3 regions of the Staphylococcus simulans genome follow, and region 2 is predicted to be linked to each of the others. Evidence: riboswitches for the same ligand, from Rfam matches in the RefSeq annotation. Region 2 holds a riboswitch; each other region holds the start of a gene.
The links. Region 2 has a riboswitch for S-adenosylmethionine ahead of MUA87_RS10055 (methionine ABC transporter ATP-binding protein). Riboswitches for the same ligand answer to the same signal wherever they lie in the genome.
Positions count from the first base shown of each region.

Region 1: another riboswitch for S-adenosylmethionine. It lies ahead of MUA87_RS12415 (aminotransferase class I/II-fold pyridoxal phosphate-dependent enzyme); the one in region 2 lies ahead of MUA87_RS10055 (methionine ABC transporter ATP-binding protein).
Region 3: another riboswitch for S-adenosylmethionine. It lies ahead of MUA87_RS03090 (Na+/H+ antiporter NhaC family protein); the one in region 2 lies ahead of MUA87_RS10055 (methionine ABC transporter ATP-binding protein).

Region 1 covers NZ_CP095100.1:2,616,349-2,619,632, reverse strand. Annotated here, with positions in the region: gene MUA87_RS12425 (hypothetical protein) at 1-683, shown strand, start outside; gene MUA87_RS12420 (hypothetical protein) at 922-1,830, shown strand; SAM riboswitch class I at 1,928-2,039, shown strand; gene MUA87_RS12415 (aminotransferase class I/II-fold pyridoxal phosphate-dependent enzyme) at 2,122-3,284, shown strand, end outside.
Region 2 covers NZ_CP095100.1:2,142,419-2,145,702, reverse strand. Annotated here, with positions in the region: gene MUA87_RS10075 (arsenate reductase family protein) at 1-12, shown strand, start outside; gene gcvH (glycine cleavage system protein GcvH) at 167-547, shown strand; gene MUA87_RS10065 (toprim domain-containing protein) at 839-1,201, shown strand; gene MUA87_RS10060 (thioredoxin family protein) at 1,198-1,494, shown strand; SAM riboswitch class I at 1,548-1,656, shown strand; gene MUA87_RS10055 (methionine ABC transporter ATP-binding protein) at 1,757-2,782, shown strand; gene MUA87_RS10050 (methionine ABC transporter permease) at 2,775-3,284, shown strand, end outside.
Region 3 covers NZ_CP095100.1:754,038-757,321, reverse strand. Annotated here, with positions in the region: gene MUA87_RS03095 (SRPBCC family protein) at 7-528, opposite strand; gene MUA87_RS03090 (Na+/H+ antiporter NhaC family protein) at 685-1,992, opposite strand; SAM riboswitch class I at 2,061-2,171, opposite strand; gene MUA87_RS03085 (flavin reductase family protein) at 2,261-2,872, opposite strand; gene MUA87_RS03080 (SDR family oxidoreductase) at 3,005-3,284, opposite strand, start outside.

The DNA of each region.
Region 1 (3,284 bases), 470 kb from region 2:
ACGGTGTAGCTCTTGGTAAGATGTTAGGCGATGAGGCAACAAAACAATCTATTCAAGAGTATCATTTAAATAAAATGTTACCTGAAAGAATTACAAATGTGCCACAAAACGTAAAATTTTATGAACCTGAAGAAACTAAGCAAAACTTTGCTGAGCTATTTGGTTTTACAGGAAACCAGATTATTATTGCAGGTAGTCAAAGTCCTAAGACTTATGATGAAATTTTAAAAGATCGAGGGACTCATATCTATAACTTAGAAGATTTATACAAACAATATGGTCATAATCCAAACTTTAAAAAGGTCGTAAGTTTGGTTAAAGTAAGCGAATCAGTGAGGAATCCAGAGAGTGATAATGCATCTTCTTCTAAAGAAACAGATAATGCTACTTCAAATAATAAACAAAGAAGAAAGTTAAGTCCTGGTGATGTATATACACCAGATGGTAACATGAATAGTCAAGTTGCAATACACAAGGTAGAAGAATATATAGGACATAAACTAGATCCACGAAAATATGAATTTAATGGGCCTCCTAAAAGACATTTCGTTGATGATTACACATTGGATCATACATGGACTGTTAATTTTAGAAATTTAGAAACACATACACAGTATAATTATTCAGTTGATAAAGATGGAAAAGTAGAAAAACTAGATAACTTTGGTACGCCACCAGAGTAGTACTTGGTTCTGCAGTATAATACTGCAGAACTTTTGTATTTGGTAGGGTCGGCTACTTATGGTAAAAAATCCTCTTTATTTAAACTTTTAAATTAAAATTGTCAGAGTGTCTTTTGAAAGAGTAATAAATAATCATACTTAACTCGATCACTTTCTTTTAATTCAGGACAATATGTGTCCCGTACCTTCTATATAATGAAATTATATATTCAAATATACAAAGAGGAGCAAGCTATCTATGAAATTTAAACATGTATTGACTACCGCTGCAGCACTTTCAATTTTACTAGCAGGTTGCGGCTCAAATGAAAAACAAGAAGATACGCAAAAACACGAAGAAAAAGACAAAGCAAACCATCAAAAAACAGAGAAAAAAGAAAACACACAACATGAACAAACATTAAAACATGAAAAATCACATACTCATAAACAAACGACAGAACAAGCTATCAGCCAACTGACACCACAAGAAAAGGTCGCTTTAGCGTTATATGCACCTAAAACAGCTGAATTTACAGTGACAGCAAATGAATTATTAAACCACAGCTATGTCCAAAATACGAATGGCGGTTCGCGACAACGAGAAATTCAGCAATTAACACTTTATACAGGTAGTTCTGAAATCGTAACAAATAAACCTCAAAATATGGTAATTTATGGCACAACTAACTCTAAAGGTCCATTTGCGGCAGTTATTGGTGTGAGTGATACACAAGTGTTGGTATCAGGAACACAAGGTATCAATCCATATCAACAATTAGCAAACATGGGAGCAGTTTATAATATTAAAGATCTATATAAACAATACAAAGATGAACCGAACTTTAAACAAGTGGCAAATTTAATCCGAATCACAAATCAAGATGCACAATCAGCAGCACAAGAAAGTAACAGTAATTCAAGCTCTGAAAGTCATTCATCATCTTCTGAAGGTAAAGTCACACGTGCGAATGTGATTGATAAAGTAGAAGCATATGAAGGTCACAAACTAGATACAAGCACGTATACGTATAAAGAACCTGAACAAAAGAGTGATGGAAGCTGGGGCTTCTCATTTGTGGATAAATCAGGTGATTTAGCAGGATCATACATTGTGAATGCGGATGGTTCAGTGGAGAAATTTGATTCAAAAGGCCAACCTGAATAAAGAATATTGACTCTACGGCTTTTAGTGAGCTGTAGAGTTTTTCATTTTAACTTAAATTGATAAATGTCAGAATTTTTAGTACAATAGAAGTCATTAAAACTTATCTAGAGAAGTAGAGGGAATTGGCCCGATGACGCTTCAGCAACAGAAGATCCAGGCATTGAATCTGACTGTGCTACATCCAACAAGTATAACTTGAAAGATAGGTGCCATATACATAGAAAGCTATATGTCGCTTATAGGTGATATATAGCTTTTTTAATAGGCGCATCAAACAAAGGGGGAACTTAAATGGTGATTTCAAGAAGATTAGCGAAGATACCAGATAGTTATTTCGGAAAAACAATGGGGAGAAAGATAGAACATGGTCCGCTTCCTCTCATCAATATGGCAGTAGGCATCCCAGATGGGGAAACACCTAAAGGCATTGTCGATGAATTTGCGAACGCATTACGTGTGCCTGAAAACCAAAAGTACGGTGCGTTTCATGGAAAAGAAAGCTTTAAGCAAGCGATTGTTGATTTCTATAAACGACAATATAATGTTGAATTGGATAAAGATGATGAAGTCTGTATTTTATATGGCACAAAGAATGGATTAGTAGGTTTGCCGAATTGTATTGTTAACCCTGAAGATTACGTTTTATTGCCAGATCCAGGTTATACAGATTACCTAGCAGGGGTGTTGTTCGCAGATGCGAAACCTTATGCGTTAGAGTTAGAACCACCATATTATCAACCTGACTTTGATAAAGTGCCAGGGGAAGTCTTAAGTCAGACTAAATTGATTTATTTAACGTATCCTAATAACCCGACTGGATCAACTGTTACACAAGATGTCTTTGATGATGTAGTTCAAAAGTTCAGAGGTACACAAACGAAAATTGTACATGATTTTGCCTATGCAGCGTTCGGTTTTGACCATAAAAATCCGAGTATCCTACAGACAGCTGGAGGCAAAGAAGTCGCAATCGAGGTGTATTCACTTTCTAAAGGCTATAATATGTCTGGCTATCGTGTCGGTTTCGCAGTCGGCAACAAAGATGTGATTCAAGCTTTGAAGAAATATCATACACATCACCATGCGGGTATGTTTGGTGCGCTTCAAGATGCGGCGACATTTGCGCTTAACAACTATGATTATTTCTTAGATAAACAAAGTGAAGTCTTTAAAGCACGTCGCGATCGTTTCACTTCGATTTTAGATGAAGGAAACATCCCTTATGAACCGATGACAGGTGGCATCTTCTTATGGTTGAAAGCACCAAAAGGATATGACGGAGAACAATTTGTGGAATTCTTACTTCAAGATCAATCTATTTTAGTGGCGCCAGGTATTCCATTTGGTGAAAATGGACGTCATTATGTAAGGGTGTCTCTTGCGTTAGAGGATGAGCAATTAGATGAAGCAGCGAAGCGGTTGAAATCACTTAGTGCGATGTACAAAGAATCATC
Region 2 (3,284 bases):
TGGGTAAACTAATTTATAGTCATTATAGGTAGTAAATATCTTATTGCTATGCGCTTTATTTACACAAAAAATTAAAAAACTACAAGATGTCTATAAATAGTTGAATGAAAAGGTTTCATATGGCATCATAAAAGAGTATTCATTTATTAATTAGGAGGGGATTCGTGTGGCAGTGCCAGAGGAATTAAAATATTCAAAAGAACATGAATGGGTTAAAGTTGAGGACGATACAGTAACTATCGGTATCACTGAATACGCACAAGGAGAACTTGGTGACATCGTATTCGTTGAATTACCAGAAACTGACGATGATATCGAAGAGGGCGAATCTTTCGGAAGTGTAGAATCAGTTAAAACTGTTTCTGAATTATACGCACCAGTTTCAGGAACTGTAGTTGAAGTCAACGAAGAATTAGAAGACAGTCCAGAATTCGTAAATGAATCACCATACGAAAAAGCATGGATGGTTAAAGTAAAATTAAATGACACAAGCCAATTAGATGATTTATTATCAGCTGATCAATACAAAGAAATGATCGGTGAATAATCGGCTTTAAAAACCAAACTCCAAGATACTTTGTATTTTGGGGTTATTTTTTATTTGAAATAGGCTATAACAAACTAGAGCGCTAAAGTGCTGAACCTTTACAGCTGAATAATACATAATTTATCGTGTTTATTTAGTTGTTAAACAAGTTGCGTGTCTTTAAAACAACACCTGCGTTACAATGAAAGTATCAACTTACGCAACAATTTTATATAAGTTGGCAGAACCTAAGCATTTACGTTTGCGAGTAATGAAGCAATGATATCACGAGAGTATTGGAGTGTAGTGAATATGGCATTGTTAGAAAAAGTAATCGTTGTTGAAGGTAAAACAGATAAAAAGCGTGTACAAGAAGTGATTGATGAGCCTGTACAAATTATTTGTACGCACGGCACAATGGGCATTGATAAACTTGACGATATGATAGAACACTTATATGAACGTCCTGTCTATATATTAGTGGATGCAGATAAAGAAGGCCGTCGCATCCGTCAATGGTTTAAACATTATCTATCAGAAAGTGAACATATCTTTGTCGATAGAACTTATTCTGAAGTCGCACGTTGTCCGCGCCCTTATCTTGCCAAAGTGCTTAGAAACCATGGCTTTATGGTAAAAGGTGAAGCACCCGTGAAAGGATTAGTTTATAAATGAACGTTAAGCAAGAAATTACAGATATCAAACAAAACTTTGATCAAGACAAGCACTTGATTTTCGGTTACACACCGATGTGTGGAACATGTAAAGTTTCAGAGAGAATGTTAGATATAGCTAATGAAATTTTACAGCTTCCGTTGGTCAAAGCAGATTTGAATTTCCATCCTGACTTCAGTGAAGCTTATCAAATTCAATCTGTTCCTGTTTTGTTAGTGATGTCGAAAGATAAGGAGATAGACCGTATTTACGCATTTCAGTCTGTTCCTTATTTGTTAGAAAATTTAAAATAGTTGTTGACTACTTCTGAGTGAAGTGGTAGGATAAATATCAATTAAATAGTTATCTCTTATCAAGAGAGGTGGAGGGATGTGCCCGACGAAACCCGGCAACCGTCTTATTTATAAGAAATGGTGCCAATTCACAAAAAGTTGAACTGCTTTTGAAGATGAGAGAAAGAAATTTCAAATTGCTTTCTCTTTAATGCTCATAGCAGCGATAAGGGAAAGCTTTTTTAATTTGTAGGTAGGTATTGCAAGGAAAGGGGAGAATGTAGTGATTCAACTGAAGCAAATCGTCAAAAGATATAAGACGAAACACCAAGAAGTACTGGCAGTTGATCATGTCGATTTAGATGTGTCGGAAGGTACCATTTACGGTGTCATCGGTTTTTCAGGTGCCGGTAAAAGTACACTTGTCAGAATTTTAAATTATTTAGAAGAACCAACATCAGGTCAAGTCATAATAGATGGAGATGAATTAGGACAACTCAGCAAAGCGCAACTAAGGAAAAAGCGTCAAAAGGTAAGTATGATATTCCAACACTTCAACTTATTATGGTCTAGAACAGTGTTAGATAATATTAAGTTTCCGTTGGAAATTGCTGGCGTGGATAAAGCGACAGCTGAAAAAAGAGCGGAAGAATTAGTTGAGCTTGTAGGACTCAAAGGACGAGAAAAAGCATATCCGTCAGAGTTATCTGGTGGTCAAAAACAAAGGGTTGGTATCGCACGTGCCTTAGCCAACGATCCAAAAGTATTACTTTGTGATGAAGCTACAAGTGCTTTAGATCCTCAAACAACAGATGAAATTTTAGAACTCTTATTAAAAATCAGAAAAGAAGAAGATTTAACAATCGTGATTATCACACATGAAATGAATGTGATTCGCCAAATCTGCGACGAAGTTGCAGTAATGGAAAATGGTAAGGTCATCGAACGCGGTGAAGTTAAAGAAGTGTTTGAAAACCCTAAACATCAAGTGACGAAACGTTTCGTTAAAGAAGGCTTGAATGACCAATTTGATGAATCAATTCAGGAACTGATTCCAGAGTCGAAAAACGGTTATATTGTACGTTTGAACTTCGTAGGTGAAGAGACGACAGAACCGATTGTGTCATATATCACTCAAAAATATAATCTGAATGTGAACATACTAGAAGCGAATATCCGCCATTCGAAAAGCGGACCAATCGGTTTTCTAATTGTACATATTGCAGACTTGAAAACGGAATTTTTTGATGATTTTAAAAACGAATTAGAGAATCGTAATGTAGGTGTGGAGGTGGTTCGTAATGGATAAATCGTTCAGTGATATATTACGTGAAATGGTCACAATGCCGAATGTTCAATGCGACCAAGTTTGGCTGGCTACATACGAAACACTCTATATGACAGCCATTTCTACAATTTTTGCGTTCGTGATCGGTTTAATTCTAGGCGTACTATTATTCCTAACAGCTAAGAGTAAATCACCGACAGCAAAAGTGTTTTATCAAATCGTGTCATTTATTGTGAACTTATTCAGAGCAATTCCCTTCATCATTTTAATCTTGCTGTTGATTCCGTTCACAAGTTTATTACTTGGCACAATCAGTGGTCCGACAGGAGCACTTCCAGCATTAGTTATTGGTGCGGCTCCATTCTATGCACGTTTAGTGGAAATCGCATTTAAAGAAATTGATAAAGGCGTTATTGAAGCAGCGCGTTCTATGGGAGCAAACACATGGACGATTATTCGTAAAGTGTTAATTCCAGAATCACGTCCTGCCTTGATTTCAGGTATTACAGTTACTGCAATCGCA
Region 3 (3,284 bases), 1.2 Mb from region 2:
TTTTGATTAAAATTCTTCTTTGTCTTCTTGCATTTCTCTTAAAATGTCTTGAAGCTTAATGAACATATTTTCAAAGCCGTGTGCCGTCGCATCATGATATTCTTTCTTCTGCTGTTTGTATTCCAAAGTTGTCCAACGTCTTTCTTTCGGAACAACAGCAGTATAACGGAAGTTCATTTGTGTCATGTCTGAACCTGGTTCACGTTCAAAAATTTCTACTTCAATCGTATCTTCTTTGTCGCTCAGTTCAGGCATACCGATTGTCATCACAATTCGGTTAGGTGCTTCTAGTTCTTGGAAGACCCCTGTTACTCTGTTCTTTTTACCGTTACGTTCATCAACAATTTCATAACGTCTGCCTTCTTCTGGAATCAAGTCAATCGATTGATTTGAACGGTTAGAAGTCATGAACCAACGTCTCATGATATCCGCATCTGTCCAAGCTTGATAAATCAATTCGGGCGGGATGCGCATAAAACGTTCCAATGATATGACTACGACGTCATTTTCAATATTATATCTTGCCACTCTGTCGTCACCTACTTTCGCACTCTTTATTATTCTAACGCATTTAGAAGCATAAGCCAAAGTAATCCTACTAGCAAAGCATTTGTCACTATGCCTCTGTGGTTATTTCACAACAAGATTACTTTAACATTTTTCAAGTGAGAAAGTAAAAATTATTTACGCTTTTTGTTTACGTTTATTCAGTTTTGGAAAATTAAAGATGATTGCGGCTAATCCGCTGATTCCTAAAATAATCGGATAAATCGAATAAGGCACTAGCATAAATGGCGAAATACCTGCGACGCCTGCAGCCGCAATGACTTGCGGACTATAAGGTAAAAGGCCTTGGAAACAGCTGCCGAAAATATCTAAAATACTTGCTGATTTTCTTGGGTCGATATCATATTCATCTGCGATATTTTTAGCTAGGGGACCTGCCATTAAAATAGAAATCGTATTATTCGCAGTTGAAATATCTGCGGCACTGACTAAACTTGCGATACCGAACTCTGCACCGCGTCTTGATTTGACCTTGCTGCGAACAAAATTAAGTAGCCATGTAATACCGCCATTATGTTGAATGATGCCGATTAAACCACCGATCATTAATGCGATAATCGCAATATCTTCCATGCCGATCATACCTTCTGAAGCGGCTTTCAAGAATCCGATCCAGTTAAATGATCCGTCGATTAAACCGATAATGCCTGAGAGTACTGTTCCACCTATCAAAACAATAATCACATTCACACCGATCAAAGCTAAGATTAAAACTAATAAATATGGAATCACTTTAATAAATTCAAAGCTGTAATCTTTTGTACTGCTGATTGTTGCGCTATGTGTCAAAATACCTAAAATAACCATCGTTAAAATGGCACCTGGCAATACAATTTTAAAGTTTACTTTGAACTTATCACTCATTTTTGTATGTTGTGTACGTACTGCAGAAATTGTCGTATCTGAAATCATAGATAAGTTATCTCCGAACATCGCACCGCCGACGACTGTTGCCATGGCTAGTGCTGCTGAAATATCAGTCGCCTCACTAATCCCAAAGCCGACTGGTGCAATGGCTGCGACTGTACCAACTGATGTCCCCATAGAAATAGAAACGAACATACAAATAATAAACAAACCGATAATCAATAAGTTGCCTGGAATTAAACTTAATCCTAAATTAACGGTAGATTTCACGCCGCCCATATCTTCAGTCACTTTTGAAAATGCGCCGGCTAATACGAAAATCAAGACCATCAAAATAATATTAGAATGGCCTGCACCTTTGGTGAAGACTTCAACTTTCTCTGTGAATTTTTCTTTGCGATTCATTATTAATGCGACAATAACCGCAATCGTAATCGCAATATTTAACGGCATCTTCGTAAAGTCGCCAGTAATAATCCCAACTCCTAAAAATAAACCGACAAATAGAATTAAAGGAATCAGTGCGACTGCATTGCCCTTTTGTTTCTGTTCAGACATGATTCAAACACCTCACTCATGATATTAAAAAATCCTTTTTTCAGCTAAGAAAAAAGGATACATTATGTTTCTTATCTCTTAGCAAATAGTTGCTATGGGAATTGGCACACGCGTCGCTATCAGCGAACCATGTTGCCGAGGTTTCAAAGTGCCCATCACTCCACCTCTCTTGATAAGCTATATTTATTTTTATTTTTTGAATCTTTTTAAACCTATCATGATTGTAATAGTTAGTCAATCATCAAAGTATGAACTTTTCATTAAGCAATTATTCTGTTGGTCTTTCTAATACAAATTCTTGACCTAATTTTACATAATCATTACCCGCTAAACGACCAACAGGATGTAACGCTTGCACATCAATTTTATGCGGTTCGATATAAACATCATCAGCGATGTGATAACGTACAACTTCACCTAAGATTAAATCGCTGCCCGCTTTGTCATCACCGAGTTCAATCACACGATCCAGTTTACACTCAAATCGGATTCGCGCCCCTTCGACTGCTGGTACATTAACGACATCTGAAGGAATTGTTTTAAAATCTGTACGTTCTAACTCATTTGCTTCACGTTCAATCGGTGCAGCAGTATTATTAATACCTTCAATCATAGACAATTCAGAAATGTGTACCACAAATTCTCCAGTATCAATAATGTTTTGTGCTGTATCTTTACGGACACCTTCTGTGCGTCCAGTTGAAATCATAATCATCGGCGGATGACTGCTGACCACATTAAAGAAACTGAATGGTGCCGCATTTAAATGACCTTCTTTATCTTGAGAAGTCACAAAAGCAATCGGTCTTGGTAAGACGCTGCCGCTTAATAATTTATAATTTTCTCTTTGCGTTAAATCTTTAGGGTTAAAATGTTTCATCATTCTGCCTCCTTAGTTACTATACTAATTATACCTATAGCATAATAAACTAAACCTTACTTTGCGAATAATGTGTTTGTATGTATAAAAACAGCGTTCCATTCATTGTTGGAACGCTGTCTTAATCATAGCTTAGTTAATTTGTTTACCGCCTGTTACGCCATACACTTGTCCTGTTGTATAACTTGATTCGTCTGAAGCAAGTAAGACATAAGTGCCTGCTAATTCTACTGGCTGACCTGCACGGCCCATCATTGAACTTTGACCGAATTCAGGAATTTTACTTTGCGGTTGACCACCTGAGATTTGAAGCGGTGACCAGAATGGTCCGGGTGCTACTGAGTTCACACGGATACCTTTATCGATTAATTCTTTTGCTAAGCTTTTTGTTAGTGAAATAATCGCAGCTTTT